4 regions of the Chryseobacterium paludis genome follow, and region 1 is predicted to be linked to each of the others. Evidence: riboswitches for the same ligand, from Rfam matches in the RefSeq annotation. Region 1 holds a riboswitch; each other region holds the start of a gene.
What was found. A riboswitch is a leader RNA that binds a small molecule or an ion and turns the genes downstream of it on or off. The one in region 1 is predicted to bind cobalamin.

Region 1 (7,640 bases):
ACTATTTTAAGAATAAAGAAATCAATAAAATATTTCATATCATCGCAGTGGATAGGATTGGTTTTGGAAAATCTCATTTTATAAAATCTGAAAGTGAAGATCAAAAAGAGTTTGGGGAAGATTTAGACTATGTAACTTCTGTCATGCCTAAAGAGATTTTAAAGAATGAAGGCCAACATCTTGAAGAAGTTCGTATTGTTACGAATGGTTGTGCCGGTTTATTGGGCTTAAAAGCATACAACTGGGCAGATTTAACTTATGTGAAAGTTTTCATGTTTTATCCCGAAACAGAACCCAGATTTTTTGGAAGTATTTTCTTTAGTAAACTAATCTCCAGTCCATTTTTAAGCTTTCTTTTTCCACGGGACTTTGTGAGTAAACATCAAGACTTATTATTGATGGATGATTCAAAAGGACAAGGCAGAAAAACCCTTTTTGAAAATGCTAAAATTTCCGAAAACAAAGGAATCAGCAGCGATGGCCCTATGTTTCCTGCAGGTAAGGGATTCAAATCTATATTCTTTATAGTTGCAAACAAAAAAGCGAAGGAACAGACCGAAAATATCATTGAAACCAATAATTTTCTAGTAGAAGAAGCTGATAAAAAGAACATTTATAAAGATCCTGGGTTCGTGCTGGATAAAATTTTATTGAACGATTTTTATACTTTGGATTTTAATAGGATTAGAAGATAATGTCCTGCATATTGAACCGTCTTTTTAAATATTTCAAACAAAGTTCAACCTTTTTACAGGTCATCTAAAACCAATAACTAATATTAAGGATTTAGAGTTATATAATTATCTTCCGAAAAGTATTTAATTTATATATTTGATGCATCAAAAATTTTTCATAATGATTTCCGTAAATAAAGCAGTCTATTTATCAGCCTTCAGTTTATTCTCATTAGCTTTTGTAAAAGGCCAGCAAAAAATTCCTTTTGGAGTGGTAAAGGCTGAAGAAGGTTACGCGAATGTTAGGGTTGCCAAGGATAATTATAGAAAAATTGTTGATAAGATCAGAATGCGTAAAGGAGATGTCTTTCTTTATGTAAAACCGGCTCCGGGAGAAACAGAATGGTTATGGATCAAATATCCCGAAAAGCAAGACACTGAAAAACCTTTTGTGAGATATGAGAATCTTGACAAAGAAGGTATGGTGAATAAAGAACGTGTAGCTTTTATTGATCAGCTTCCTCAATACACACCGTCCAAATCCAAAAACGGAAGATCCCTTATTTTCACTGACAATAACAATCCTAAAATACCTACTGCCCAAAGAAATAAGGTTATCATTGATGTCTATCCTTCCAATGCCAGTTATAGGAAACAGGAAAAAGATGCGGATGGAACAATCCTTACTATTGATAAAGTAAAACCTTGGGGTATCAGTAAAGAACTTCCTGAAGGGATGACAGAAATCAAGTCTATCCGTGTACAACAGGTTGGAAGAGGTTCCGTTTTTGTAAGAGAAGCTATTAAAAATATGTTCCAGCCGACTATGGATTTCAATAACATTAGTGTTGCTGCTATTGACAATGATAACATTTTTCTTTATATGATCAACGGTTCCGGGGAAAACAGATATACCACGCTCTGGACGATCAGACAAGGAAAGGTTGCTCACCAGATTATTTTTAAAAATCCTGAATAATTCACTATACTTCTCTGTATTATCCTTATTTTTGTCATTGAAAAAGTTTTAACGCTTATTCATCACAGGAATTGGTTCTGTTTAATCACAGATTAATAGGGAATCGTGTGAAAATCACGAACTGTCGCGCAACTGTAAGTAACTAAAGTCTTTATAATAAACCACTGTGCAAAAGCATGGGAAGGGATAAGGATGTTACAAGTCAGGAGACCTGCCACTTTCTATAAACAAGAAACTTTCGCGGCTTGAAGTTTATTGATCTGATGGATTGTTTCAGGAATTTCACCTTTCCTGTTATTATTCTGTTTGCTTCAATATATTTCATTTCGCTTTAATTTAATAATGAAATATGACTACAGAAGAAAGAATTCAAGCATCCGAAACCAGAATCTTTAAAGCGGTTTTCCCTAACACAACCAATCATTATGATACTCTTTTTGGAGGTACAGCGATGCAATTGATGGATGAAGTGGCATTTATTACTGCTACACGTTTTGCAAGAAAAAGAGTGGTAACTGTAAGCAGCGACAAAATTGACTTTAAGAAACCTATTCCTGCCGGAACTATTGTCGAGCTGATAGGAACGGTTTCTCATGTTGGAACAACAAGTATGAAAGTAAATGTAGAGATCTACACGGAACAAATGTATTCTTATGAAAGAGAAAGAGCTATTGTGGGAGACTTTACTTTTGTGGCTATCGATGAATTTAAAAAGCCTGTTCAAATACTATAATTAGATGAGAAACGCAAGTCAAATTGACTTGCGTTTTCTTTATTTTAAAACTTTTTCGGTCTCTAAACTTCTATTAAGCAGAAGCTGGAAAGCTTCACCCATTTCATCAGAAGCTCTGCTTATTGCATTTTCCAGCATATTTCTGATTTGACTCTCGGTTACTTTTGCTTCGGTCCAGCTTTTCCCCGAAGTATGTGAGTTAAGAATAAATGGCATAATACGGTCTATTGCACAGGCAAAAATAGCATCCGCAGTCTGCTCTTCTTCAAACTCCAACCATAGATTGAAAAACTCTGAACGTAAAGGTTCATCTAAAATTCCAAAAATATTCTGAGCTGATAATTTCTCTCTTTCAAATTTGCCAACCATTGCTTTCTCATCAAATAAGAATGTATCACCAGCTTCAATTTCTACCAGATCATGGATAGAAAGCATCCTTATAACTCTTAACAAATCGATATCTGTCCTGTTTTTAGCATATGGAAAAAGTACCTGTGCCAGTATTATTATCTGCCAAGAGTGTTCAGCAGTATTTTCCCGTCTTGAATCATCTGCATTATAATTTCTTCTCTGCACATTTTTTAAAGCATCTACTGCTAAAATAAAATCGATCTCTTTTTGTATTTTCATTTTAATCTTCTTTATAGTACTGTTTGATCGGATATTTTTTTGATTTTACGATCCACTTGTTATTGATCTTTTGTCGCTTTGTTACTTTTACGAATTCTTCACCACCCATTGCATCTTCTTCCAGCTCGTAAACTTTATCTAGTCCTTTTTTCGGAATTACCTGATACTCTGTTGTTAAATGCCAGCAACATCCGGATTTAGAAAATGTAATTAATCTCTTTCTTTTAGGATCTGTTTGAAACATTCCCAGATTTTCAAAAGCAAGAGTAGTTAATTCATCACTGATAACGAATTGTTTTTTTGTAGAATTGTAGACATATACATCATAGGATGGACCACCATAACTGCTTTCATTCCCATTTCGTATTGCAATATCTTCTGAACCATCAAAATTAAAATCTTCAAAAATCAATGGACTTTGCTCATCATATAATTGAATAACATTAACACTTGGTTGCTGCTCTTTATTCAAATAAAAGTAAAGATCATCAGAGGTTAAAGTCTGAATAGTACGTAATGTTTTTTTATCTTTTAGTTCTACTATCCCGCTTCCACTACATTTTTCTGCGTCACAATCATTTACCGTAATCACTGCATCATAGTGATTTGATCCCGTTTTAAGTTCAAAATGATGCTGTCCGGAACATAGAAATCCCAAAAAGACAAAACTGATCAATGTAATATACTTATTCAATATATAGATTTTATTCAGTACAAATACGACTGAAATTTCATAACAAAAGTAAGAATAGCTGTCAAAATCTGGATCATTTATCCTCTAAATTAATTAAATATAATTTTCTTTTAAAGACTTGATAAAATTTATTAAACTGATTATCAGTATTTTAAATAATAAATAATAAAAATTTCACTACTTTGTATTGCATAATACCATTTTAATTACATATCTTTGTAATGTAAAATAAGAATAGGTTCAACTAGCTAGGAACTGAATTCTAAATATAACTAATTAAAAACCTTATTAAGATGAATACTGAAAATACCAAAGCGCAGATGCGAAAAGGGATTCTGGAATTCTGTATTTTAAGTCTTATCAATCATCGTGAAATGTATGTTTCCGACCTTATAGATGAACTAAAAAAAGGAAAACTGGATGTTGTAGAAGGCACACTCTACCCTCTTTTAACAAGATTAAAAAATGGAGAGTTTCTTTCATACAGATGGGAAGAATCAACCGGAGGACCTCCGAGAAAGTACTACCAGATTACAGAAAAAGGTAAACTGTTTTTAAGTGAACTTTTAAACACCTGGAACGAATTAACCAATTCAGTAAACCAAATCACTCAAAAAAATTAAAAAACAAAGCTATGAACAAGACACTCTCCATAGGACTCGCAGGTTTTTCTTTTACAATAGAGGAACACGCATATATAAAGCTTAGCGATTACCTTAATGCTCTAAGAAGTACATTGGACGCTTCAGAAGTAGACGAGGTAATGCATGACATAGAAATAAGAATGGTTGAAATCTTCAGAGATTCATTAGGAAAACGAGAAGTAATCAACGATACAGATGTAGAAGGAGTTATTGCACAAATCGGAACCCCTGAAAAGATCGAAGAACAGGAAGAAGCTTATTATTCTGAAAAGAATTCTAAAAGAACTGGCCATTCAGGTGCTGAATATTCTGATAAAAAGCAATTATTCCGTGACCCTGAAAGACAAAAAATAGCAGGTGTTTGCGCAGGTTTAGCTCATTATGTAGGAATGGATATCACTGCCATGAGAGCGATCTGGTTAGGTGTATTTATCTTAGGAATATTTACAGCAGCTATTTCTTCTTCATTAATAGCATTGCTTTATATCATTCTTTGGATCGTACTTCCAAAAGCAGAGACGGCAGCCGATTTTTTGAAAATGAAGGGAAAGCCTATGAACTTCGACAATCTTAAAAGCGAATCTAATAAACTGGTTCAGTTTGCTAATGAATCTACACAGAGAGTCGGAGAAATATATATCGAAAACAAACCTTATATCAACAATGCAGGAAGTGGAATTTGGAACGTTGTAAGATATGTTTTAGGAGGAATCTTCGGATTGATGGCATTTGGATGTTTGATTGGAGTATTCGTAGTTTTTGGATTTATGGGAAGCAATGATTTTCCTCCAATCAACGAAATGAATTTCTACTTTGACAACGATGGAATGAGGTATGTACTAATGGCGATGATCATATTAGGAAGTTTGATTCCTGCAATGTTGTTCGCATTATTAAGTATTAAATTAATTTCCCCTAAAACAAAATTAAGAAATACAGGATGGGTTTTAGGAGCTTTGGTTCTTGGTTTAATTGCAGTATCCACTTATTTCGGAGTTAGCATGGCGAGAAAAGATATGTTCTTAAAAGGCCACAAAGAAGATACAGAAGAAGTTTCTATCAATACAACATCGGACAGTATCTATGTTGACTTAAAACAAATCGTTATTCCTCAAAACTTTATGGGATATGATGATGATCTTTATTCTGACAAAGTATCTGTTTTTAAAAGAGATTGGATTCATGTTCAGGTAACAAGAAAAGCTGACATAAAAACACCTTATTTAATTATTAAAAAAGAAGCAAAAGGTTATAACATCCCCCTTAATGTAAGTGTTCCCGTAGAAGTATTAAATAACAAAGTGATCCTTCCTAATTATGTTAAATATCCATATGATCACCGTTTCAGAGACTACAATGTAGATTATGAATTGGTAATTCCACAGAACGCAATCGTGATCCCTGTAAAGAAAGACGGAATTGATTTTGATGGGGATTTGAATGGTGACGGAGTAGATGACGATGATGAGAATAATGATGACGATCATGGAAATATCAGAATTGAAAAAAATAAAATTTCTGTAAATGGTTCTACAATCGAATACAACTCTGATGATAAAGACAGTATCATTATCAACGGAAAGAAAGTTCCAAATTCAAAAGCAGAAAAAATAATGGATTCAGTAAAGTCTGACATTAAAAAGATGAAAGGCAAAGTAGACATCCAGATAAAGGATGGAAAAGACGAAATTTCTATAAAAACCAAATAATAAACTGCAGAGAGTGGCGGAAGGTGTGAATGGAAGGCAACAGTTTGAAATTCACACTCTTCTTCTCTCATTAGCAACAAAAAACATTATTAATTAGTTCTTTATATTAAAAAATTATCTTACCTTCGTACAGTTATATTAATAATAACCAAATCATTAAAAACACACACCTAAACCATGGTACAAGTAGCACTAGAAATTGTAATGAAAATCGTAGATTTAATCAGCGGTTTATTTTAAGAGCGATAATATTTCAATATATTTGTAAAGTATAACTTATTTGGTTATACTTTTTTTGTTTTTAATAGAAAATATATGAAAAAACTAATCGGCAAATTAATGTTGAAACTCATGGGTTGGAAGGTCGTTCTTCAGGGCGATGTCAACAGCCTGAACAGGTGTATTCTTGTAGTAGCACCACATACTCATAATATGGAATACATATTGGGGAATTTCGCCTATTGGTCGTTACAAAAACCATTAAAAATAATTATCAAAGATGCTCATACCAAAGGATGGTATGGCGGGATCGTAAAAAATCTTGGCGGAATCGGAATCGACAGAAGTCAGAAAAATGATCTGGTAAATTTCGTTGCCAAAGAATTCGCTAAAGAAGATTTCAGCTTGGTGATCACGCCCGAAGGAACAAGAAGCTGGGTGCCAAAATGGAGAAAAGGTTTTTACCATATGGCATTGGCAGCAAAAGTGCCCATCGTACTGGCTGCCGGAGATTTTAAGAAAAAAATCGTTTATCTTGGATATACTATTCCCTATGAAAGAATAGCTTCCGTTCCTTTTTCAGAGATCATGGACGAAATTAAAAATTACTACATTAAAAACGATATTACACCAAAAGTTCCTGCTAATTGGAATCCGAATATCATGGGAACAGAGAACGAACAGCAATCATAAACAGTGAATTAATAGATAATGATGAGTAACTCCTCATTATTTATTACATTACTTTTTAATAAAACCATACTGATACTATATGAAAGACATGACCAAAGATGAGCTATTAAACTTCCTTAACAACTGGGGTGAAGAAACAATGGCCAAAGCACTTGAAATAAGATTCATTGATATCGATCAGACCAACGAAACACTTACTGCTACAATGCCGGTTTTACCAAGGGTTCATCAGCCATTCGGCATATTACATGGTGGTGCAAGCTGTGTTTTAGCCGAAACTTTAGGCTCTAGCCTATCTAATATATTCATAGATGGTGAAAAATATTATGGTGTAGGAACTAATATTAACTCCAACCACCTGAGAAGCAAAAAAGATGGAATCATAACGGGAACTGCACGATTTATAAGAAAAGGAAGAACGATGCATGTTTCTGAAATCGAAATCCGTGATGAAAAAGGCCAGCTGATCAACCATACAACAATGACCAATAATATCATTAACAAGTAACTCGATGATTAATAATAAATATAAGACTCAAATTTTTTGAGTCTTTTTTTATATACTTGCTGCAACCTTTTTATTTTTTATCATCTTATAAGAAAATTAAGCATCCATGAAAACTTTCATTTTACCTTTCTTATTTTTATTAATATCCATAGTTTCC
Region 2 (7,640 bases), 1.7 Mb from region 1:
GTATAATCAAAAAAGTCCAGCGTACATTTATTACTTCCCATATTTCCCTCATTAAGAATATAAAACCCTTTAATAGCCGTATTTTCTGGCTGTGCCAGACCTTCCTCTTTTTGCTCACGGGGAATATATTCATCTGTTCTGCAAGAAAAGAAGAAAAGAAGCAGACCGATCAGGAGGCAAAAGTTTAATTTTCTCATAATGTAAAACTTACAATTAGTTTAAAAGTTCTTCCAGGCATAGGGTAATTCAGTACCACATCATAGTATTGATTGAAAATATTGTTGACCTCCAGGCTCGCTTTAATTTGATGTGTCTGCCAGTTGAATTTTTTTTGCACCGATAGATCGTGAGTATACCAAGGCTGAACATAATTGTATTGAATATTGTTTTGCTGGCCGTCATATCGTTCCCCTACATAAACAAAACTATAATTGAAACTCCAGTCTTTGTAATCTGCCATTGTCGTAAAGTTTCCACTATGCCATGGAGTATATGGAATCTGATCCCCGAAATAGCTTTCGCTTCGATCAGAAAAATCCCGTGCCCGCTGAAAGGTATAGTTCACCTGAGGTCTTATGGTTACATTTCCAAAATTCAGATCAGCCTGTACGTGAACATCAGTTCCCAGGATCTCTACATTTCCGAGATTCAGCATTGTCCATCGGAATAAGTTTCCTGTGGGAGCTGCAATAATTTTATCATCCACCTTATTGAAGTAGCCATCTACTGTAGCATAAATACCCTTTAAAATCTGATGATGATAGGATTTCCCATAGGTAAAACCTACGTTATACTGATTTGTAAATTCAGGTTTTAGAAAAGCATTTCCAATTACCGTATAATACAGATCATTGAAAGTAGGCATCCTGAAAATTCTCTTGTAAAAAGCTCTTATGGTTATCTCCTTAGAATTAAAAGGCTGATAGGACAGAAATGCCGCTGGTGTCCATTCTGTTTTATCCGGAGATTTAGAATTTTTCTCAACTTCTTCACTTACAAAAGTACCCAGAACACTTCCTAAAAATTTGAACCGCCGCCACTGGTAAGTCGTCGCAAAAGCCATTAATGTAGTATAACGGGTAGGGTAGGAAAAATTAAACAAATTGGCATCCAGATTATTATACTGAAAATCTACACTCGCACTTATATCCCAGTTGGATGTTATAGAATACATATTGGATGAAGAAACATATACTTCACGCTGGATATAACTGTTGCGAACAGGAAAAGCCGCTTCTGTAGAAACTGTATCTGCATAAAAAGTATAATCGTAAGCAAATTTTGCTCTAAGCTGTGTTTCAAATTTCGGAAATAGTTTTTTCCTTAAACTGGCTTGAACAAAGTAGCTTTCATCCCGCAATCTTTGTCCCCGTGCACCAAAACGATTATTAACAATCGCTGCCGGAATTCCACGATCAGACAGATAACCATATCCTCTCACACTCCAGTTTCCATCTTTTAAATCCCCATGAAGACTTGTTTCAAACCTTTTTGATTTAATATCAGAATCAAATCTTTTGGCAATTGTATCATTGGCAATTTCTCCATCAGGATATTTCTTTCTATATCTAAATTTATAAACTCCGTCACTTTGTATAAATTCAGAGCTGAAGCTTGCCGATATTTTCTCAGATATTTTTTGTTCTAACCGAAATGAAGGATTAAATAAATCAATGGAACTGTTTTTAAATCTTACGACAAGATTGGTTTTTTTATTTCCTTTAAAAGTTGGGATTTTTGGCTGCAGATAAATGGAACCCGAAGAACCAAAATCTTTTGCAGGCTGAAAAATTTCACTTTTCTGCCCGTTATAAAGAGAGATTTCTTCAAGATCATCAAGAGAAAACCGCCCTAAATCCACAATCCCATTTTGAGCATTTCCCAACTGGATACCATCATAGAAAACACCAACATGCTGGCTTCCCATGCTACGGATATTGATGGTTTTCAGACCTCCGATCCCGCCATAGTCCTTAATTTGAATCCCCGCAAAATACCGGAGAGCATCTGCTACGGAATGGCTGTTAAGTCTCTCTAATTGTTCTCCCGATATTACCTGTGCCGGAAGGATCTCTTTAAAGGTCTTTTTCTGAATATGTACAGGAACAATGACCTGTTCTTTAATAGTATCCCTCGACTGAGAAAAGAAAAGCTGAGCGAATAGCACAAGAATTGTGATAATCGTTTTATTCGTTTTATAAAAAGTAAATTTTGGTTCCATTAGCTCATTGAGAATAATTTTAATGCTAATGGATATAAGAAAGCAGCAACGATATTGTACAGCTATAACTGCACAGAATCATTGTTGTCCTAAGCTTTATTCCACGAAAGCATCAAACTTTAATCTTTCCGGCAGGTCTTCTGACTTACTCTATTTTTGAAATCCTTCCCATTAAAAAAACAGTGGATATATGCTTCAAAAACTTTTGTAGAGCTTACAGCAGCGGGTCTGTTCCGGATTTACACCGGATTCCCTTTTAAGAGCTTTTTATGGCTCACCAGAATCCGGCAAAGATAGAAAATTCTGCTTAGAAACAATACGGAATCTAACAAAATGACAATCAACCACATATAAGCTAACGTTCCGTTACTATTGCAACGGAATGTTGTGTGTGATTCTGAACACAGACTGTAAGTCGGCGAACGGAGTTTGGAAGTGGGGTGAAGAATCCCGATTAAGATTTACTTTATTCATTCATTAGATTGTGATTATAGAGATTGCTCCTTTGTCGGAATGACATTCCGGAGAGAATACAGAAGCTTAAAAAAAAATCCTCTAAAGCATAACGCTCTAGAGGATTCGCTAAAAAAAATACATGATTATGAATATTGTACTATTCCTAATCACTCACAAAAATGAACAAAAATTATTTCCAAAAATTCCATACTTTGCCATCAAACATGGCAAAAGTCTTACTTCTTACGTCATAGCATATCGTTCCCGGATATGGACTTGGCATTGCCTCTACATTAGAGACATGGGGAAGGATCAATGCTTTAGTATCGGATTCCAGAACCAACGCTCCTCCTGTAGCAGCAGAAGTCGCGGCGCCTATGATCACACTGTTTACAGAGGCTGCCTGTGGGGTGGATGTGTTAAAAGTAACCGAAGCAGTATCGCCGGGATCACTGAAGTTTACCACTCCCGAACTGGTAACACCCTGTATCATCTTGTTATACATTCGTATCGTTCCCACAGAAGGAGTGGAGTTTGCCTCTGTTAATACCGGAAGGATGATCCCTTTGTTTATTCCTGTAGGAAAATCCAGGATACCGCTCCCTCTTATCGTTTCCGTTTCTACACCCATCTGAGCTCCGGCAATACCTGCTATACACAATGCCACTATAGATAAGGTTTTCTTTATATTGCTTATGCTGTTTATATTTTTCATTATTCTGCTTTTTTGTTGATTGATCTTTCCGCAGACCGATTAGTCATTACACGATTTTTCAATACATTTCCATGAGGTTCCGTTGTATAAACTGAAACAGTTTTTAGAGGTATCATAGATCAGCATTCCTGCTACAGGCTCGGTGATCTTACCGGGAACTGTTCTAGTAATTACCAGCCCGTTGAAGCCTGACTCCAGTGCGATAAAACCATTAGGAATCTTAGCCGGCCAATCCTTCTGCAAAGAACTGTACCCTGACATACCCATCTTTGTAAAAGCGGTAGGAGTCGCCGTAGAAGCCGGCTTCGTACAGGTAGTTATCACACATTCCCCTGTAATAGTAAATGTGCTTGGAGGTGAATCACAGCTATTTACCGTATCTCTATAACTAACCGTATACACTCCCGCCTTGCTTACGCTGGTAGGGTTGGCTACTTCAGCTCCCGTACTGTCCCGCCACATCGGGACCAGATTATGGGGATTAGGATTTAAAGGCACCACAAAGCTGTTCAGATTAATAGATCCGCTTCCACAAGGAACAGAAGTACGGGTAAGAACCGGGGCTACTTCGGCATGACAATTAAAGATCACTTTACTGATACTGTTATAAGTACCTGAATCTTTACCGAAATTAAGAGATATTCCCATTGCATTATCGGTAGTAGCACTAGGGTTAATCGCATTTTTAAAAGTTAGATCATCCCCTATACCATTATTCATCTTATGTTGGAAATCCGAATAATATCCACTCCATGGGGTTCCTGAAACATATTGGAAAGCCTCATAAGAACCTTTCTTTTGTACACCCACCGTATAATAGGGTGCCTGGCCGGTTACAAATCCCGGACCAAAATCCCCTCCATCCAGAGCGGTATCCAAGCCGTGTGCCACTTTTACCAGCTCTGTGTTACCAGCAGGGATCTCTACTTCATAATCTACCGTCATAAATGTTTCAGGACTTCTGTAATAATAATATACATTCAGAAAATAATCCAGACCATTTTTAGTGGCCTTGAGACGTATCTTATTACGCTCAATACCATTGGTATCCGGACCCGTATCGCTCTGGCACGTATTTGAAACAATTGTAAGGCGACCTCCGTCTGTAAACCCAAAAGAGGCTTTCAATGTACCGGTCGTATATTGAGTCCCCCCGATTCCCAGCACAAGACCATGCGCCGTATAAAGAGCAGGCGCTGAATAGGGCTTAGAAGTTCCGTAAAATAATCTGTCATCAGGCCCAAATATCTGTCCCGTTCCATTTTTTACGACCTGGATATTCCCGGCACCAGTCATAATAATACGAAGCCCGTCTGTCTCTTTTGTTCCGCCACTATTATTAAGCGTAGTTCGTCCCATACATAATGTAGTGCAACTATTACCATCCCGTGTAAAAGTATACACCTGGTTTGTGGCCGGTCTATTGAGATCTGAAGATTGAACCGATGAGGCCGTAGGAGATGATGAAGCATTATCCAGCCATCTCTTATTGTTATTATGAGTGCCATAGAAAAGACCTATAGTCACTTTTGGGGAGGTACTTGATGCTAATTCCTGTTTATAAATATATTGTATCACATTCGTTCCTTCATACAGCTTTACCTGAAAAGAAATATTTCTATTGGGAACACTAGAACCATACCGCTTCCAGTTTCTCCATTCCATGGTAAAAATCCTGTTGGGAGCGGTACCGGAAGTAGCATAGCTCGCTGTGCCCTGACGACCATCCAAATCAGCCCAAAAGGGAGCTAAAAATTTTCTGGAGGATGGCGGCTCAATACTATTACTAAAACCTGGGTTTCCACCTTCAAATGATAATGTTCCATGAGAACTGGCATATACCTGGGTATAATCCTGACAGCCAAATTTAAAGCTAAAACCGATAGGCAATGCTCCGCTATATCCGCTATCAACCTGGATACTGCTTACCCCTGTTCCTCCTGTAAGATAGGTGAAGTTTCCTGATGATGCAGAAAAGGCATAGGGAGTAGTAGTAATTAGAACCGAACTTTGTGATTCTATCTGGGCTTTAAACCCAGCCGGAAATATCAGGAGTAAGAGGGTCAGTATTGCAACGAAGCAACTGACCTTCTTCTGAAGATTTTCTTTCATTTTGTTTGTGTTTTAAGTCCGCAAAACTAGATGTTTATATGATCATCAGAAAACATTTAATCAGCTATTAATATGCTATACATAACTGATTTGCAGTACATTATACTGATATATTAAAAATAATTGATATAGTACCAGAGAAAATATTTTAGATTTTTTTCAATAGAACAGTACGAATTAGAATCATTCAGACTACCTGGTAAAATTTGTTCGTAGAAATACACTGCCTGGAGAAATCTGACAAGTTTGCTTTTCAGGTAAAAAAGCAGATTTAAAACCGCAAAGAAAGATACCTTACCATTTCCTTAACCTCAAAGTTTTTTTAAACATTTAATCTATTTTAAGTGCTGGAATACTGCATAAGAAGAACACAGAAGTTTTTTAAAAAAATCTCTGATTCTATAAACTTCAATAGCGAAACATCTTTTTGCTAAATTAAACCCGATCACATGATCCTCAGGAAGTCTATTTTTTCTACATAAGTTAAATTTTTTTTTTGCACATTTGTAAAAATATCTGAGATGCAAAAAGAAAAATTACGTGCCCTAAGAAAGAAAAGAGGCCATACCCAACAGGAGATCGCTGATCTGCTTGCAACAGATGTATCCAACTACAGCAGAAAGGAAAGCGGCAATGTTAAGATCATAAGAGCCGAATGGGAGAAAATAGCCGGCTTTCTGGATGTTCCACTTGAAGACATCTACGAAGAGGATGAAGCGATGATCGTTATCGAAAACCAGGTATTCAATGATAGCCCAGCTTCTTCCATCGTTAATGGAAATAATTCTGGCGGAAATATTACAAACTTCACCAATGATCTAAGCATAGAGATCATTAAAAATCTACAGGACTACATCAGCCTGCTAAAAGAAGAAATGATCAGCCTAAAAAAGAAAAACGAACCGGGGCAATAAGGCTTCCGTGTTAACCGACATACTGAAAAAGCATTCTGTAACAGGATGCTTTTTTTTAACCACAAAAGGAACAAAAGTTTTTAAACACTTTCGTTTTTTAAGTTAATATCCTCTATAATAAGTACACATAAGTTTTAATTTCTGTAAAGACCTTAGTACGATCGTATTTAAATAAAATATTTGTTTTCAAAGTAGAAACTTCTCGATACGATTTCTTCAAAATCTACTCGAAGTGACGTAGAATATGTCGGGTTGATTTAAAGAGAGATATTCGATTTACCGTCAGCTCGATTGTATAATAGTTTATTTAAACACTTTTCTCTTTATAGTAAATTTACTTGTTGATCACTTTGCTAATCTAAAGGAGTGTTTTTCGTAATACGGATGTAATCCTGCGAACGTAGTTCAGAAGAAAAATGTATCGAGAACATTCTTGTAATAAAACCACAAAAGTTTTTTAAACATTTAATTTATTTTAAGTGCTAAAATGCTCCGTAAAAAGAACAAAAAAAATCTTTGATTTTTCTCCTGGAACAAGCTTCATAGCGAAACCATTCTTTGCTAACTTAAATTATATAATATCGTTATAAATCTTTGCGTGAAAAAATCTGCTTTAATCCGCTTGATCTGCGGGAGTAAAAAAATAACTACTGTTGTTGATTAGCTCTAAGCTCTCTTAATCTCAGTCTTATCAAGTTAAATATTACTCCTGTCATTCAGAACGGAGTGAAGAATCTATAAAGATCCCCCGGATGACATTTTATAAAAAATGGCGGCTTCGAATACCTCAGCCACCATCATTTAAATATCATTACGATCTATATCATCATCAAATTCCAAAGTTGATAAAGACACTGAATCTCGATTTGGCTTCAATATTTCCACCGGCAAGATTCGTATAAGCGGGAAGCATCACCTCACTTCCCAGACTCCACTTGCTATAGGAAAGTTCGAAACCCAGTTTTCCGTATAATGCACTTCCGGCAGTATCCGGTAAGGCTTCATCAAACTGCTTATTCCGGTCATAAACTTCACCCTGCAGCCCAACTTTCCCTGAAAAGATCACCTTTTTATCCGCATGGATCTGATAGAATCCTGTTGCTGCATAATTCCACTGGTTACCAAACTGATAATATTTCCTGTTTTCAGTTTTAACGGTATAATCTGTATTAACAATCAGGGCTACTTTATTTTTTTGATATTTATAATTCAGAACCATCTG
Region 3 (7,640 bases), 2.5 Mb from region 1:
ACAGAGCCTTACAATATGGATGTAGATTCAATCCTGAAGAATTGATCATCACAGATGGTGCATTGCAGGCACTTTATATTGCTTTGGCAAGTGTTACCAATGCGGGTGATCTTATTGCTGTTGAAAGCCCATGTGTTTTTTCTGTTCTGGAGGTGATCACTAATCTTAAGCTTAAAGTCCTGGAAATCCCTATTCATGGTGAAGACGGATTTGACACAGAATATTTGAAAAAGGTTTCTGCTGCCAATGATATCAAAGCACTTGTTGTTACCCCAAATTTCCATAATCCAACAGGGAGGTTAATGACTGATAATACCAAAAAGGAGCTGTTATCCATTGCCATGGATCATCAGTTTCCGATCATTGAAAATGATCTGTATGGAGATCTTTATTTTGGTGATGAACGTCCTTCCAGCATACGCAATTTTGATGAATATGGCTGGGTGATGACCTTTTCTTCTTTTTCTAAAACATTGGCACCGGGTATTCGTCTCGGTTGGTTACATTCAGGGAGGTACCATGCAAAGGCAGAGAGGCTGAGGTTTTCTCTGGGAAGATCGGTAGCTCCAATATATCAGGAGTTATTGCTTAAATTACTTGAAGATCACAGCTATAGTAAGCATTTACGTTCGTTTCGTAAACAATTGTATGATCAGGCTAGAGATGTTTTACAGGCGTTACGTACTTCTTTTCCAGAGGGTTCATATTTTGAGGATCCGCAAGGGGGATACAGCATTTGGGGAAGCTTATCAAAAGCAGTTGATATGAAGATGTTTTATAGGTATTGCGATGACCAGAGGATTTTATTTACCCCAGGAGAAATCTTTAGTTTGACAGATCAGTTTAGTCATCATTTTCGGATTGTTTTTGCTGACCGTATTACTTCTCACAGTTTAATATCTTTGAAAAATGCAGGCGAGAAAGTTAAAGAGCTTTTATAGCTGTTTTTTGCAATATAGTATACTTTTAACCTGACTTTTTTCAAAATGAAACAGGAAGAGGTGATTATGAATTTTAGTTTTCTCTCAATTCGCATGAGATCTTTTTTGATATTTATAGCATATGTTTTTTCTAAAAAACGTCCTTAGCATTCCTTTTCGACAATTTATTTTTATATGATTTTTGTCATTTAGTTATTTTTTTAAAATTTTGAATTACTTTTAATTGTCATATTTACAGGCTGTTGTAAAATCCTAACGCTTGTTCGTGAATTAATATATTAACGTTTCAATAAAATAGTTATATTTACCACCAAGGAGTTCATTTAAACTTCTTTATCAACCGAAACTGGTTACACTTAGCTGTGAATTAAAAGGGAATCGTGTGTAAATCACGAACTGTCGCGCAACTGTAAGTAACACTCAAAAGGTTTTTATCAATCAAGGTCCACTGTTCGCTCTTGTGAATGGGAAGGACGATAAAAATCGTTACAAGTCAGGAGACCTGCCTATTTCGAATTGACGATGCTTTCGCGATCTGAAGCTTATAGTCAGGTATGATACGTTTTGATAATCGTGCACAACTTTTTCTGGGTACATTATCATAATTTAGAGATAGTTTGTAGTATTAGCTTTTAAAGTTATGCTGTATCTATAACTCTGGCGTATCACCCCTTTCCATAATTTTCTCTCTTACAAAGTATTGTGAAGTTTATCACCCTCTTTTTATAATGATTTATAAACATTAAAAAGATGATTGTATACCCATTCAGCCGTTCGCTAAGGTTTATAGGTCGTTTGATTAATTTAACAGAATTTAAAAAAGATAATTTTTTAAATTGTTGATGGTATGTGAGTTAAATACATTAAAACGAACAATAATATTAAAGATGAGTAAAAATGTTAGTTTAGAGTCTGCCGGATTACGGTTTCGGGAGGCGATGCAAAAAGAAAGTCCTCTTCAGATTGTAGGAGCGATCAATGCTAATCATGCATTGTTGGCACAGCAGGCAGGTTTCAATGCCATTTATCTTTCAGGAGGAGGGGTTGCTGCAGGTTCTTTAGGAGTTCCCGATCTGGGAATAACAACCCTTGAAGATGTATTAATCGATATTCAACGGATAACCAACGTATGTGATCTGCCATTATTGGTGGACGTGGATACGGGCTTTGGTCCTTCAGCATTTAATGTGGCAAGAACTGTAAAATCCTTAATTAAAGCTGGAGCTGGGGCTTTACATATTGAAGATCAGGTAGGAGCAAAACGTTGTGGACACCGTCCTGGTAAAGAAGTAGTGAGTAAAGATGAAATGGTAGACCGCTTAAAAGCTGCGGTTGATGCAAGGACAGATGAAAATTTCGTTATCGGAGCAAGAACAGATGCTTTTGCGAATGAAGGATTAGAAAGAACATTGGAAAGAGCAGTTGCTTACAAAGAAGCCGGGGCAGATTTTATATTTGCGGAAGCTGTTCCTGATTTAAGCTATTACCAAAAATTTGTCGATGCAACAGGTATTCCCGTATTAGCCAATATCACCGAATTTGGAATGATCAGAATGTACACTGTTGATGAACTTAAAAGTGCTGGAGTAGGTTTGATTTTATATCCACTTTCGGCCTTCCGTGCAGCGAATAAAGCTGCTCAGAATGTTTATGAACATATCCGAAAGGATGGCACTCAGGTTAATGTACTTGATACTATGCAAACCCGCGACGAGCTTTACAAAAGTATCGGCTATCACGACTATGAACAAAAATTAAATAACCTATTTCAAAAGAACAAAAATATCAATGAATAATGAACCTATTTTTAAGCCCAAAAAAAGCGTAGCGCTTTCGGGTGTAACAGCTGGTAATACTGCTCTCTGCAGTGTTGGTAAAAGCGGAAATGATCTCCATTACAGAGGTTATGATATTTTGGATCTTGCGGAAAAAGCACAATTTGAAGAGGTAGCTTACCTTCTTATTTATGGACAATTACCAACAGCAGCTCAATTAAAAAACTATAAAGCCAAATTAAAATCATTGAGAGGACTGCCTCACTCTGTAAGAAATATCTTAAAAAGTATTCCGGCAGCTGCACACCCGATGGATGTCATGCGTTCAATGGTTTCAGCGATTGGAAGCATTCAGCCTGAAAAAGATGATCATAATGTAGCAGGAGCAAGAGATATTGCTGACAAATTATTGGCATCATTCAGTTCCGGGCTTTTATATTGGTATCACTATACTCATAATGGGAAAGAGATTGATGTAGAAACTGATGATGATACTATTGGTGGACATTTCCTGCACTTGTTGCATGGTAAAAAGGCTCCTGATTCTTGGGTAAAAGCAATGGAAGTATCCCTTAATCTCTATGCCGAGCATGAATTTAATGCTTCTACTTTTACTGCTCGTGTTATTGCTGGTACATCTTCAGATTTCTATTCCTGTATAACAGGAGCAATCGGAGCATTAAGAGGCCCTAAGCATGGCGGTGCTAATGAAGTTGCTTTTGAGATCCAAAGCCGTTATAATTCTCCTGATGAAGCGGAAGAAGATATTAAAAAACGGATTGCCAACAAGGAAGTAATTATTGGATTCGGACATCCGGTCTACACCATATCAGATCCAAGAAATGTAGTGATAAAAAAAGTAGCTAAAGAACTTTCCGAAGAAGCTGGAGATATGTTGCTTTATAATATTGCAGAAAGATTGGAAAAAATCATGTGGGACGAAAAGAAAATGTTCCCTAATCTGGATTGGTTTTCAGCGGTATCTTACCATTTAATGGGAGTTCCCACCTTAATGTTCACTCCATTATTTGTCGTTTCGAGGGTAACAGGATGGAGTGCTCATATCATCGAGCAGAGACAGGATGGAAAAATTATTCGTCCAAGTGCCAATTATACAGGGCCTGAAAACAAAGATTTCGTTCCTATTGGAAGCAGATAATAAATTCAATTCAAATAAATAATAATTCAAATCAAAATAATAAAGATGTCATCACACATTTCAAATGAAAGACCACAACCGGATCGTGTATTAACCGATATTGCAGATTACGTATTGAACTACGAAATTAAAAATGATTTAGCCTGGAAAACGGCTCATTACTGCCTTTTAGATACTATTGGATGTGGGCTGGAAGCTTTAACCTATCCTGCCTGTACCAAATTGTTGGGACCAATCGTAAAAGGAACTGTTGTTCCGAATGGCGCTAAGGTGCCGGGAACTCAATTTCAGTTAGATCCGGTTCAGGCTGCTTTTAATATTGGGGCCATTATTCGTTGGCTGGATTTTAATGATACCTGGTTAGCCGCAGAATGGGGGCATCCTTCAGATAACTTAGGCGGTATTTTAGCAACTGCAGACTGGTTATCAAGGACCAATATTGCGGAAGGAAAAGCACCTTTGAAAATGAAACAAGTGTTAGAGGCAATGATTATGGCTCATGAAATGCAGGGTGTTATAGCTCTTGAAAATTCATTTAACAGAGTAGGCCTTGATCATGTACTATTAGTAAAGCTTGCGTCTACTGCCGTTGTAGGGAAATTAATTGGATTAAGCCGTGATGAGTTGATCAATGCTATCTCTCTTGCCTTTGTAGATGGACAGTCTCTAAGAACCTACCGTCATGCTCCAAATACCGGAAGCCGTAAATCATGGGCTGCAGGAGATGCTACTTCAAGAGCGGTACGTTTAGCATTAATTGCTAAAACAGGAGAAATGGGATATCCTTCAGTGCTTACTGCTAAAACATGGGGATTCTATGATGTTTCATTTAAAGGAAATGAATTTAAATTTCAGCGTGAATACAGTTCTTATGTGATGGAAAACGTATTATTCAAGATTTCTTTTCCAGCAGAATTCCATTCACAGACTGCAGTAGAGGCTGCTATGACCTTGCATCATAAATTAAAAAACTTGGGTAAAACTACAGACGATATCAAAAAAATTACCATTCGTACGCATGAAGCTGCGATCCGGATTATTGATAAAAAAGGACCATTAAACAATCCTGCTGACCGTGATCATGCGATTCAGTATATGGTAGCAGTGCCACTTATTTATGGAAGGCTGACTGCAGCAGATTATGAAGATAACATTGCTTCAGACCCTAGAATTGATATACTCCGTGATAAAATAGAATGCGTTGAAGAAGTTCAATTTACTCAGGATTATCATGATCCTGAAAAACGTTCTATTGCTAATGCATTAACAGTTGAATTAAATGACGGAACTGTTTTGGATGAAATAGTGGTAGAATATCCTATCGGACATAAAAGAAGGAGAGATGAGGGTATTCCTGAGTTGATTAAAAAATATAAAGTTAATCTGGCTCGTATTTTCCCTGAGAAACAACAAAGACAAGTGTTAGAAAACTCTTTAGAATACGATAAACTAATCAGTCTCAATGTTAATGAGTTTGTAGATCTATTGGTTATTTAATTAATGCAAAGTTGAAAATTGAAAGTTGAAAAATGGAATCCAGTTCTCAACTTTCAATTTCTACCTCTCAATTCACTAAAATAGTATATCAGAAAAGTGAAAATATTAATCGATGGAGCTTTTATAGAAAGTAAAGCTATCGAACACTTACCTGTTGAACATCTAACTACACGAGAAGTACTGCTGAAGTACCTTTAACATGCTTATCAGAAATTGATGAAGCGATAGAGGCTGTAACATAAGTGTTTAAGACTCCAGCTAGGTTTGTCTTTTTGTGTAATTCTTTTTTTTGTTGCGGGAATAACACAGCTAATTGAAGAAGAAAAAGCAGGAAAGCCGCCAAGTGTAAAATCAGAATACTATTGAATAAAATCATGATATTAAAATTTTATGGTTTTTTAAATAATAGAATCCACAGGACAGACAAATGATAACGGCGATTAGATGTGAAATTAAATGGCCTGTTTTAAAGTCGGGATGAGATAATACCACACAAAAATCCATTGCAGGAATTATTGTTCCCAAAATGAGAATTAAGCCAAGAGCAAATAATTGTTTCTTCCATAAAAGAATGATAATAATTAATCCAAAGAAAAAATCCCGCACACCTTTAATATACTGAAAAGAAAAATCTCCATTGGTTACGGTATGAATGCCATAATCGATTTCTGCACCTATCGGGTTAATAAAAAAACGGATGCCGATGTAAAGAAGGCCAATCCCTGAAAGAAGGCTAAGCCAAAATGCTGTTTGTTGTTGTAAACGTTTCATAAGAATTTTGTTTTTGTTGATACAAAATTCTTCAACTCTTGATAAATATTAATGCACCTGGGTTAATAAATCAAAAAAGGGATATTCTTTTTCTGATCCGGCTTAGAGATTGTGGCTTTACACCTACATAAGAAGCAATGTAATATTGAGATAACCGTTGTTGCAAATCAGAGTGTTCTTTAAGAAACTTCTCATAACGGGATTTTGGAGAATCAGTATAGAATGAGTTTCTATCTTTTAATGTTTGAATGAAAACCTGCTCAATAACAATCCTTCCAAATCTTTCCCCGAGCTCTATTTCTTCATAAAATTTCTGCAGATTTTCATAAGAAATTGTCCAGATTTCAGTATCTTCTAAAGCCTGAATAATCTGATTTGATGGGGTTTGTGGGACAAAACTTTCATAATTACAGGTAAACTCATTTTCTTTTGAAAAGCCATAGGTTTTTTCCTCTCCATCATCATTGATGTAATAACGTACAATACCATTTTTGATAAAGCCCACATACTTACAAACTTCGCCTTCTTTAAGAAAGAAATCTCCTTTTTTATATTCTTTTAATTTGAATAAGTCTTGAATTATTTCTTCTTCATCCGAACTTATTTTTATTGTACTTTGTATGGCTAGAAGTAGTGTGTTATTCATTTTAAAAGCAAGTTAATTACAGCTTCTAAGGTACTGCTTTTACTAAAAAAGGAAGGAGATTACTCCTTTTGTATTTTACCTTTTCACTTTTTACTTTTTAGAGTGCCTTGTAATCATATTCAATATTACTCCATAAAACTTCATCACCTGGTTCGGTCATTTCAGATGGTGTAGTAAATGAACTATTTCCGAATATGGTGGTGTATTGAGAAATTCCAAAAGTACTATTACGAGAAACAAATAAAGGAGTAGAATTATTCCTGGGAACTTTTTTTACATATTGAAAAGTTCTTTTTAGAGTAAAAGATGGCTCTTTTTGATTGAAAGTTCCTATATACTTCAGTTCATTATTGTTAATGATAAACAAAGAATCTTTTGAAACTTTAATCGGATACGATACATCTGCAGATGTCCCGGAAAGCAATTTTATCAAATTGCTTTTTGTATCTACACTGATCTTTTTCCAAATCGGCTCCTTATAAGAATTCCAGTAATTGTTTAGATATGACTCCCCGGGATCAGATTCATGAGCGATGGGTCCTTTGTAAAGGACAATATTTTTCAAATGGTAATTTTTATACTCGAAATTGTGTACATTCTTTTCTGCTGGCTGTGGATTTTCGGAAGTGTCATCATTTCCGCTGCATGAGACTGCTAATACAGAGGCTAAAAGGATCGTGAAAATAGTCTTCATTGTGCTGTTTAGATTTCTCAATCTGAGATTGGTTTTGTTTATAAATAATTCACTATAAAGGTACATATTATTGTTTGAAATCAGTGCTAATATAATGTAGAAAGGCGATTAGAAATATATTTATTGATGCAATGAGCTTGATTTTAGCTATTTAAAA
Region 4 (7,640 bases), 2.4 Mb from region 1:
AAAGGTCTTTGGTCTTTTACCTTTATTCTTTCTTCTAAAAAATTAAAATGGAAAACATTATCAATATATTAAAATCCGGTGGAACGATTCTTTACCCCACAGATACTATCTGGGGGATTGGTTGTGACGCGACCAATGTCGAAGCGATCAATAAAATCTTTGATATCAAAAAGCGTGAGAAAAATAAATCCATGATCATTTTAGTGGAGTCTGAGAAAAGACTGCAGGACCTGGTAGATGTTCCGGAGATGGCTTGGGAGATCATTGACTTAAGTGAAAAACCGGTAACAATCGTCTATGAGAATCCAAAAGGCTTACCCAAGGAATTATTAGCAGAAGACGGAAGTATAGGAATCCGTTTAGTGAAAAATGATTTCTGTAAAAAACTGATTACAAAACTGAACAAACCTTTAGTGTCAACATCAGCCAATTTTAGTGGCGATAAAAGCCCATTAAAGTTTTCTGACATTTCCTCAGAAATAATCAATTTGGTTGATTATGCCGTGGAAGAAGATCGAGAAAAGGTTTCTAAGTTTTCAGGATCTTCGGTTATAAAAATATGGAGTGATAATAGAATAAAAGTTCTTCGGGAATAGAAAACAAGATTTTAATTATCTTTGCAGATCATTTAACCATTAGGAAATTAAGAAAGATGGAGTTTGTTTAAAATACATCAGTTTTTAAACATTGATCTACAACTGGATTTCTTAGTGGTTTTACATTAAATAATAAATATGTTCATCAATCTTACTCAAAATAAAAATCTAAAGCTTTTTAAAATAATCTCGGAAGTAGCGGCCAGAAATAATCAGTCAGTATATATTGTTGGTGGGTATGTTCGGGATTTATTGATGAAAAGAAAAGCATCTACAGATATTGATTTTGTTACTGAGCAGAGTGGAATTGAACTTGCCCAAAGTGTAGCTGAAGAAATTGATCCTAAGTTAAAAGTTTCTGTTTTTAAGACCTATGGAACAGCGATGATCAAATATAGAGATCTTGAATTAGAATTTGTAGGAGCAAGAAAGGAAAGCTATACTGAAAATAGTCGTAAACCTGAAGTAGAAGGAGGCACACTGGAAGACGATCAGAAAAGAAGGGATTTTACCATTAATGCAATGGCTATCTCTTTGAACAAAGATAATTTTGGAGAACTTATTGATCCTTTTAATGGGATAGAAGATCTTGAAAAGAAAATTTTAAGAACACCTTTAGAGCCTGTCCAGACTTATTCTGACGATCCACTGAGAATGATGAGGGCAATTCGTTTTGCCTCTACCTTACAGTTTACAATAGAAGAAAATTCATTATTGGCGATCAGTCAGGAAGTAGAAAGAATTAAAATAGTTTCTATGGAAAGGATCATGGTGGAATTTAATAAAATTATGATGTCTGAAAAGCCATCTATCGGATTAAGTTTATTAGGACAGACAGGGCTTTTAAAATACATTATCCCAGAGTTAATAGAGCTGAAAGGAGTAGAAGAGGTAGAAGGACAAACCCATAAAGACAATTTTTATCATACTTTGGAAGTGGTAGATAATATCTCGTTAAATACAGATAAACTCTGGCTACGTTGGGCAGCATTGCTTCATGATATTGGAAAAGCTCCCACAAAGAAATTTGTTGAGGGAACGGGCTGGACATTTCATGGACACGAGTTTTTAGGTTCAAAAATGGCAAAAACGCTTTTTCAAAGACTTAAATTACCTTTAGGTCCAGATTTAAAGTATGTCCAGAAAATGGTAAAACTTTCATCCCGTCCAATTGCTTTGATTACAGATGATGCATCCGATTCTGCATTAAGAAGGCTATTGTTTGATGCCGGTGAAGATATGGAAGATCTGTTTACACTTTGTAAAGCAGATATAACGACGAAAAATTCTAAAAAACAGGATAAGTTCAAACGTAATTTTGAATATGTTGCTGTCAAAATAAAAGAGGTTGAAGAAAAAGACCAGGTAAGAAACTTTCAGCCCCCAATTTCAGGAGAAGAAATTATGGAGATGTTTGATCTTAAACCGGGACGCGAGATTGGGATTTTAAAAGAAAAAGTAAAAGAAGCTATTTTAGAAGGTGAAATTTTAAATGACCATGATGAGGCGAAAAGATTCGTAATTATTGAAGCTGAAAAATTAGGACTAGAAGCTAAAATTTAAAATAAAACTTCAAATAATAAAAAAGATCTGAAAAACTATTTCAGATCTTTTTTATTTAAATCTTTTATAAAAGAAATCCGGGCTGCCCTAAGGCAGCCCGGAAAAAACACAAATGATGAAAAAAAATAAAATTTATTTGTATATCGAAGTATAAATTTCTTAATTCAGATATACACCATTAGAACCTTTACCCGTTGTAAAGGACTTAATTTTTGATCCTGAAGTTGTATATACTGTAATTTCACTGTCTTCAGTGAAGTTTTTAACGTCTGATGTGAAGATTTTTCCATCTACAACGCTAAATCCATATAAAGTATAATATTGTCCACCGTCTACAGCTGTAATAATAGGAGTTGTAGGAGTGATATTAGATGTCATATTCATTGAATATACTTTGTTGGCAGAAGAGAAGAAATACTTCCCGCCATCTATCTGAAGATTGGTGGCATTAGCAATACCTGTTAAAGTAGTCGTTTTGGTAATGTTTCCAGTATTAGAGATCTGATAAATATAGGAATCTGTAGCTTCTGAAGCAATAACATAAACATTTCCATTATAAGAAATAGTTCTGTTGATATTTCCGTTTGGTAATGTGATTACAGATTGTATTTCATTATTTGAAGTATTGATGTAGGTAATTTTGTTTCCAAAACCAAAACTTGCATTTTGAACAAAAATGTTTCCTCCAGCTTCAACAATTCTTTCTACAGCATCATTGAACGTAATTTTTTTAACGAAAGATAAATCTGAGCTTTTATAAATGCTTACATATTTTGCACCGTTATACTTATCGTTAGTTACATATACGTTATTAGTAGTAACGGCAACATAACGAGGCTGATCAATTTGATCAGTAATTGTACCTGTACTTTTAAAAGTATAACGGTTAACCACTTGAATTTTATTGGAATTGTTCAACAGAAGATATGCTTTGTCACCATTGAATGCTACAGATTGTAAAACATCTCCCAGTTGAGTTCCATTGTTTTTAGAAAAAATACTGTTCTGGCTAAAAGTCAGATCTCTTGAAACAAAAGTTACTTCTGCATTAGGCTTTCCAAAATTCCCTTCATTAGCGATTAAGAAACCATTTTCATAAGTAATTACTGGTAATGTATCATCATCATTGTTACTACACGAAATATTGAATAGCAATACGGTAGCAAATAAAAGTTGTAAGAGTTTAGTTATTTTCATGTTATTTTTAATTAAAAATTTATTGTTGCTGAAATACTGTAGTTTCGTTTTGGCATAGGATAATAGGATACCGTTTCATAAACAGTATTGGTTAAATTATTTACTTTAAACCCTATGATGTATTTTTTTAGGATGGTTGCCGAAATTCCAGTGTTTAAAACAAAATAAGGATCCAGGGCGTCTTCTCTTTTTTCATCGGTTGTGGTATATGTAAGACCGTTAAATAAACCTTGAACATAAAATTTTAAGAAATCGTACTGATAATCAAAATTTCCAAAAACTTTATGAAGTGGGACATATACCATCTGGTTCTTAGTTTCTTTGTTAATTGATTTGGCAAAGGTATATCCAACATTGAATCTGAAATGGTGTTCATTGAATTTTTTATCAAATGTAATCTGAGATTCTAAACCATAAGATTCCACCTTGTTGATATTTACAGGAGACCAATAACCGTATTCTGTAGGAAGCCAAACAATATTGTCTGAAATATTAAGATAATATGGGCTTAATGTAAGTTTAAACGCACCAAATTTAAAATCATGATCCATATCTATCTGGAATGATGTTTCTGGTTTTAAATCAAGGTTTCCCCCGGGATTCCAATACAGCTCATTGAAAGTAGGAAATCTGAAGTTTTTGGATATATTCAAACCTACGCTGTACCATTGTAGAGGATCCCATTTTCCGGAAAATGAATAAAGCAGAGGTGCATTTATATTTTCAACAAAATCTTTTTTTACTCCAGCCTCAAAACGCAGATCTTTCGTTGGGAAATAGCGTAATAATCCAGCCACAGATCCCACATTTCTACTTACATTTCCAATTCCCTCTGTTTTTATACCTGGGATGACGGGCTGATATCCTTCTCCTTTATTCACCTGAAATTCAGTAATTACATTAAAATTCAGTTTTGGAACAATGAAATAGTTAAAATCATTTTTAAAAATGTAATTCTTTCCTGTAGATCCACTTGTTTTTGGAGCGTTATAATTGCCGAAATATTGAAAGTTTTCTTCTGTATAAGCTGCTTTTAGGCTATTCGAAAATTTACTTTTATTGATGTCCCAAGAAAGTAAGCTTCTGGTACTTTGTGTCTCATATCTTGTTCTGTTCCCATTTTCGACAAAAATGGGATAGTTTTGAGCGGAATCAAAAAACTGACTTTGCCACGAAAGGGTTTGATGATTGGCAATTTTGTATGATATACCAACATTAAATGTTGTATTGTAATATTTCCCGTTTCTGTTTAGGTAATTTTTCTCTTCAACTTCATAATCATTCTGACTGATCGAGTGATTTCCCGAAACTTTAAAACTGAACTTATCATTGCTATAGGCAGCTTGAGCAAAATTATTAAAGGTGTTAAAAGAACCTGCCTCAGAATATAAAGATGCTTTGAAGCCATCATTAAAGCCTAAATTGTTATTGAGGTGAATGCTTCCTCCAATAGCACCACTTCCATAAATGACACTTCCACCACCTGCTTTTATTCCGATCTGATCATATCCGAATAAAGGGATATTATTAATGTCTCCTTGTCCAAGAAATATGGAGTTAATATTAATCCCATTCCATACAAAAGCAGTCTGTTGTGCAGTTGTTCCCCTAAATGAAGGCGAAGATACAGCACCACGGCCATTTTCTTTAATGTAAACGCTGGACTGGAAACGTAGAAGCTCTGAAAGATTGGTGGAGTTTTTTTCCACATCTTGTGGAGTAATCGTATTTACCTTATGAAAAAGCTTTACTTTATTCATTTGGTTGTCAAAAATATACACGGTGTCAATTGCTTTCTCCTGTCCCAGACAAAAAAAATAGGCAGATGACGATAAAAGTAGTACTAAAGTTTTTTTCATACTATTTTACTTTTCCTCCGAAAGCAATATATTTTTGATATTATCATTTTGGCAGGTCTCCTGACTTTCGCTTTTCTATACCTTCCCGTTTGCACAGTGGTTTGTTATAGAATATGATAGTTGCGATTTACAGTTGCGGGGACAGTTTGGGTTTTCCACCCAATTCCCTATTATTTTCAATAGCTTGAAAACCAAAATTTTTGCAAAGATAAGTTTTTAAAAAGAAACGCCAATTTTATCTATTAAAATGTGTTTTTTTAAATCAGAAATCACGAAATATTCTGTTATTAAATGATATTGATAAGCAAATTTAAACTTTCATGATTTTACTCTTAGTGATTATAAAAACGTAGCATCAAAATAGAAAGGTAGTAGATCTTTAATGGAATGAACTTTTACAATCTCATCATTCATGCTTGAGAAATAAAGATCAATATTTTCATTTTGCTTTGTTTCGTACTCCATTAAACTTTGTCTGCACGCTCCACATGGAGGGATAGGAGGATTCTTTTCAGAAAATTCTTTAGGTCCGCCCACGATAAAGATCTTTTTGATCTTTTGATCCGGAAAGTTAGCACCAACCCAGAATAAAGCTGTTCTCTCAGCACAAAGTCCTGAAGGAAAGGCTGCATTTTCCTGATTGTTTCCAGAGAAAATTTCACCGTTTTCCAGCAAAATGGAACAGCCAACAAAAAACTCAGAATAAGGGGCATAAGCATTTTCACGAGCTAGTTTCGCTCTTTCGAAAAGTTTTTTTTCTATATCGTTCAGTTCGCTACTATTTTTAAAGTATTCATAGCCGATCTGTATGTCTTTTTTCATATATTGGAGCCTAAAAAGGGGGGATAAAATTAGTTCTTTTTCAGCACGTAGGCAAGCCAATTTTATTCAGTCATTTAATATTAAAATCCAAAATAGATAAAGATGTTATATACTCCAATACAGTTTAGAAATGTTGAACTGAAAAACCGTTGGGTAATGTCTCCCATGTGTATGTATTCGTGTGAAAACGGATTAGCAAATGACTTTCATTTTGTCCACTATGGAAGTAGATCCCAAGGAGGAACAGGATTAGTAATGGTTGAAGCAACGGGTGTTGAACCTCGTGGAAGAATTACCAATAAATGTATGGGTATCTGGAATGACGAACAGGCGGCAAAGCTTCAGAAAATTGTAGAATTCATTCATTCAAATTCTGAAAGTAAGATTGGAATCCAGCTGGCGCATGCTGGAAGAAAAGGATCTACCTGGAATAATATTCAGATTCCCATGGAGGAAGGATGGGAAACTCTTGCTCCAAGTCCAATTCCTTATCATCCGACTGAAAGAATTCCACATGTTTTAACTGTTGAAGAAATTAAAGAACAGGTTCAAAATTTTAAGACTGCTGCAAGAAGAGCTGTTAAAGCTGGTTTTGACATCATAGAAATTCATGGGGCACATGGTTATTTGATCCATCAATTTTTATCTCCACTTTCTAATATCAGAACAGATGAATATGGGGGAAGTTTTGAGAACAGAATAAGATTTCTATTAGAAATTGTAGACGCAGTCAATGATGAGTTGAACGAAAATGTAGCCCTATTTGTTAGAATCTCAGGAACTGAATATGCTGAAAATGGATGGAGTGTTGATAACAGTGTAGAATTGGCAAGAGTTTTAAAGAATCATAATGTAGATTTAGTAGATGTTTCCAGTGGTGGAAATATCCATGGAGCAAAAATATCTGTTTTTGATGGTTATCAGGTACCTTTCTCTTCACGGGTAAGAAATGAAGCTGGAGTAAAGACAGGAGCAGTAGGTTTGATCACTAAAGTGGAACAAGCCGAAAATATTTTACAAAAAGGAGACGCAGATCTGATCTTTGTTGCCAGAGAGATTTTGAGGAATCCATATATTGCCATTCAGGGCTCATTTGAAATGCAGGAAGAATGTTTTTTTCCGCATCAATATCTCAGAGCTAAAATTTCTTCTTAATTTTAGATAATAATAGTAAAAATACCAAAAATGAAAATCGAAGATTTTATGCTGCCTTGTCCAAGTAAGAAATTCTTAGGAATAGAATGCTTTGGTTGTGGTACACAAAGAGCAATAGTTTTGGTTTTTGAGGGAAAATTTTCGGAAGCCTTTCATATGTTTCCTGCAGTATATACCTTACTGCTTTTTTTATGTACTGTGGGGTTGAATTTTATTGACAAAAAAAGAAATTACGGTAATGCATTAGTTTTTTTAGCAATTATTAATTCAATTATCATGGTAGTTTCCTATTTTTACAGACATCCTTTACCAATAAATTAAAATTATTAAAATAAAAAACTATGAATCAAAAATTACCAAACGCAACAACAGTATTAGTATTAGGAATCGTTGCAATCTTAGGAAGTTGCTGCTGTAACGGAATTGTTGGAGTAATCTGCGGATTAAT

Region 2: it holds a riboswitch for cobalamin, as region 1 does, so the genes downstream of both, NG806_RS17565 (TonB-dependent receptor plug domain-containing protein) here and NG806_RS09660 (acyl-CoA thioesterase) in region 1, are expected to answer to the same signal.
Region 3: it holds a riboswitch for cobalamin, as region 1 does, so the genes downstream of both, prpB (methylisocitrate lyase) here and NG806_RS09660 (acyl-CoA thioesterase) in region 1, are expected to answer to the same signal.
Region 4: it holds a riboswitch for cobalamin, as region 1 does, so the genes downstream of both, NG806_RS20960 (TonB-dependent receptor plug domain-containing protein) here and NG806_RS09660 (acyl-CoA thioesterase) in region 1, are expected to answer to the same signal.

Annotation. Positions count from the first base shown of each region.
Region 1 covers NZ_CP099966.1:2,176,948-2,184,587, forward strand. The annotation lists gene NG806_RS09650 (hypothetical protein) at 1-695, shown strand, start outside; gene NG806_RS09655 (hypothetical protein) at 856-1,653, shown strand; cobalamin riboswitch at 1,709-1,886, shown strand; gene NG806_RS09660 (acyl-CoA thioesterase) at 2,003-2,386, shown strand; gene NG806_RS09665 (HD domain-containing protein) at 2,426-3,016, opposite strand; gene NG806_RS09670 (XAC2610-related protein) at 3,018-3,710, opposite strand; gene NG806_RS09675 (PadR family transcriptional regulator) at 4,004-4,333, shown strand; gene NG806_RS09680 (PspC domain-containing protein) at 4,345-6,063, shown strand; gene NG806_RS09685 (1-acyl-sn-glycerol-3-phosphate acyltransferase) at 6,379-6,975, shown strand; gene NG806_RS09690 (PaaI family thioesterase) at 7,055-7,483, shown strand; gene NG806_RS09695 (hypothetical protein) at 7,590-7,640, shown strand, end outside.
Region 2 covers NZ_CP099966.1:3,872,967-3,880,606, reverse strand. The annotation lists gene NG806_RS17570 (YncE family protein) at 1-197, opposite strand, end outside; gene NG806_RS17565 (TonB-dependent receptor plug domain-containing protein) at 194-2,221, opposite strand; cobalamin riboswitch at 2,335-2,518, opposite strand; gene NG806_RS17560 (hypothetical protein) at 2,868-3,392, opposite strand; gene NG806_RS17555 (hypothetical protein) at 3,432-5,504, opposite strand; gene NG806_RS17550 (helix-turn-helix domain-containing protein) at 6,026-6,418, shown strand; gene NG806_RS17545 (transporter) at 7,248-7,640, opposite strand, start outside.
Region 3 covers NZ_CP099966.1:4,713,388-4,721,027, forward strand. The annotation lists gene NG806_RS21460 (aminotransferase-like domain-containing protein) at 1-941, shown strand, start outside; cobalamin riboswitch at 1,272-1,465, shown strand; gene prpB (methylisocitrate lyase) at 1,829-2,737, shown strand; gene prpC (bifunctional 2-methylcitrate synthase/citrate synthase) at 2,730-3,875, shown strand; gene NG806_RS21475 (bifunctional 2-methylcitrate dehydratase/aconitate hydratase) at 3,921-5,372, shown strand; gene NG806_RS21480 (DUF4267 domain-containing protein) at 5,745-6,143, opposite strand; gene NG806_RS21485 (Crp/Fnr family transcriptional regulator) at 6,214-6,789, opposite strand; gene NG806_RS21490 (hypothetical protein) at 6,887-7,483, opposite strand.
Region 4 covers NZ_CP099966.1:4,603,625-4,611,264, forward strand. The annotation lists gene NG806_RS20945 (L-threonylcarbamoyladenylate synthase) at 48-596, shown strand; gene NG806_RS20950 (CCA tRNA nucleotidyltransferase) at 735-2,159, shown strand; gene NG806_RS20955 (YncE family protein) at 2,319-3,356, opposite strand; gene NG806_RS20960 (TonB-dependent receptor plug domain-containing protein) at 3,368-5,215, opposite strand; cobalamin riboswitch at 5,249-5,426, opposite strand; gene NG806_RS20965 (cytidine deaminase) at 5,555-6,037, opposite strand; gene namA (NADPH dehydrogenase NamA) at 6,140-7,192, shown strand; gene NG806_RS20975 (DUF2752 domain-containing protein) at 7,223-7,513, shown strand; gene NG806_RS20980 (CCC motif membrane protein) at 7,534-7,640, shown strand, end outside.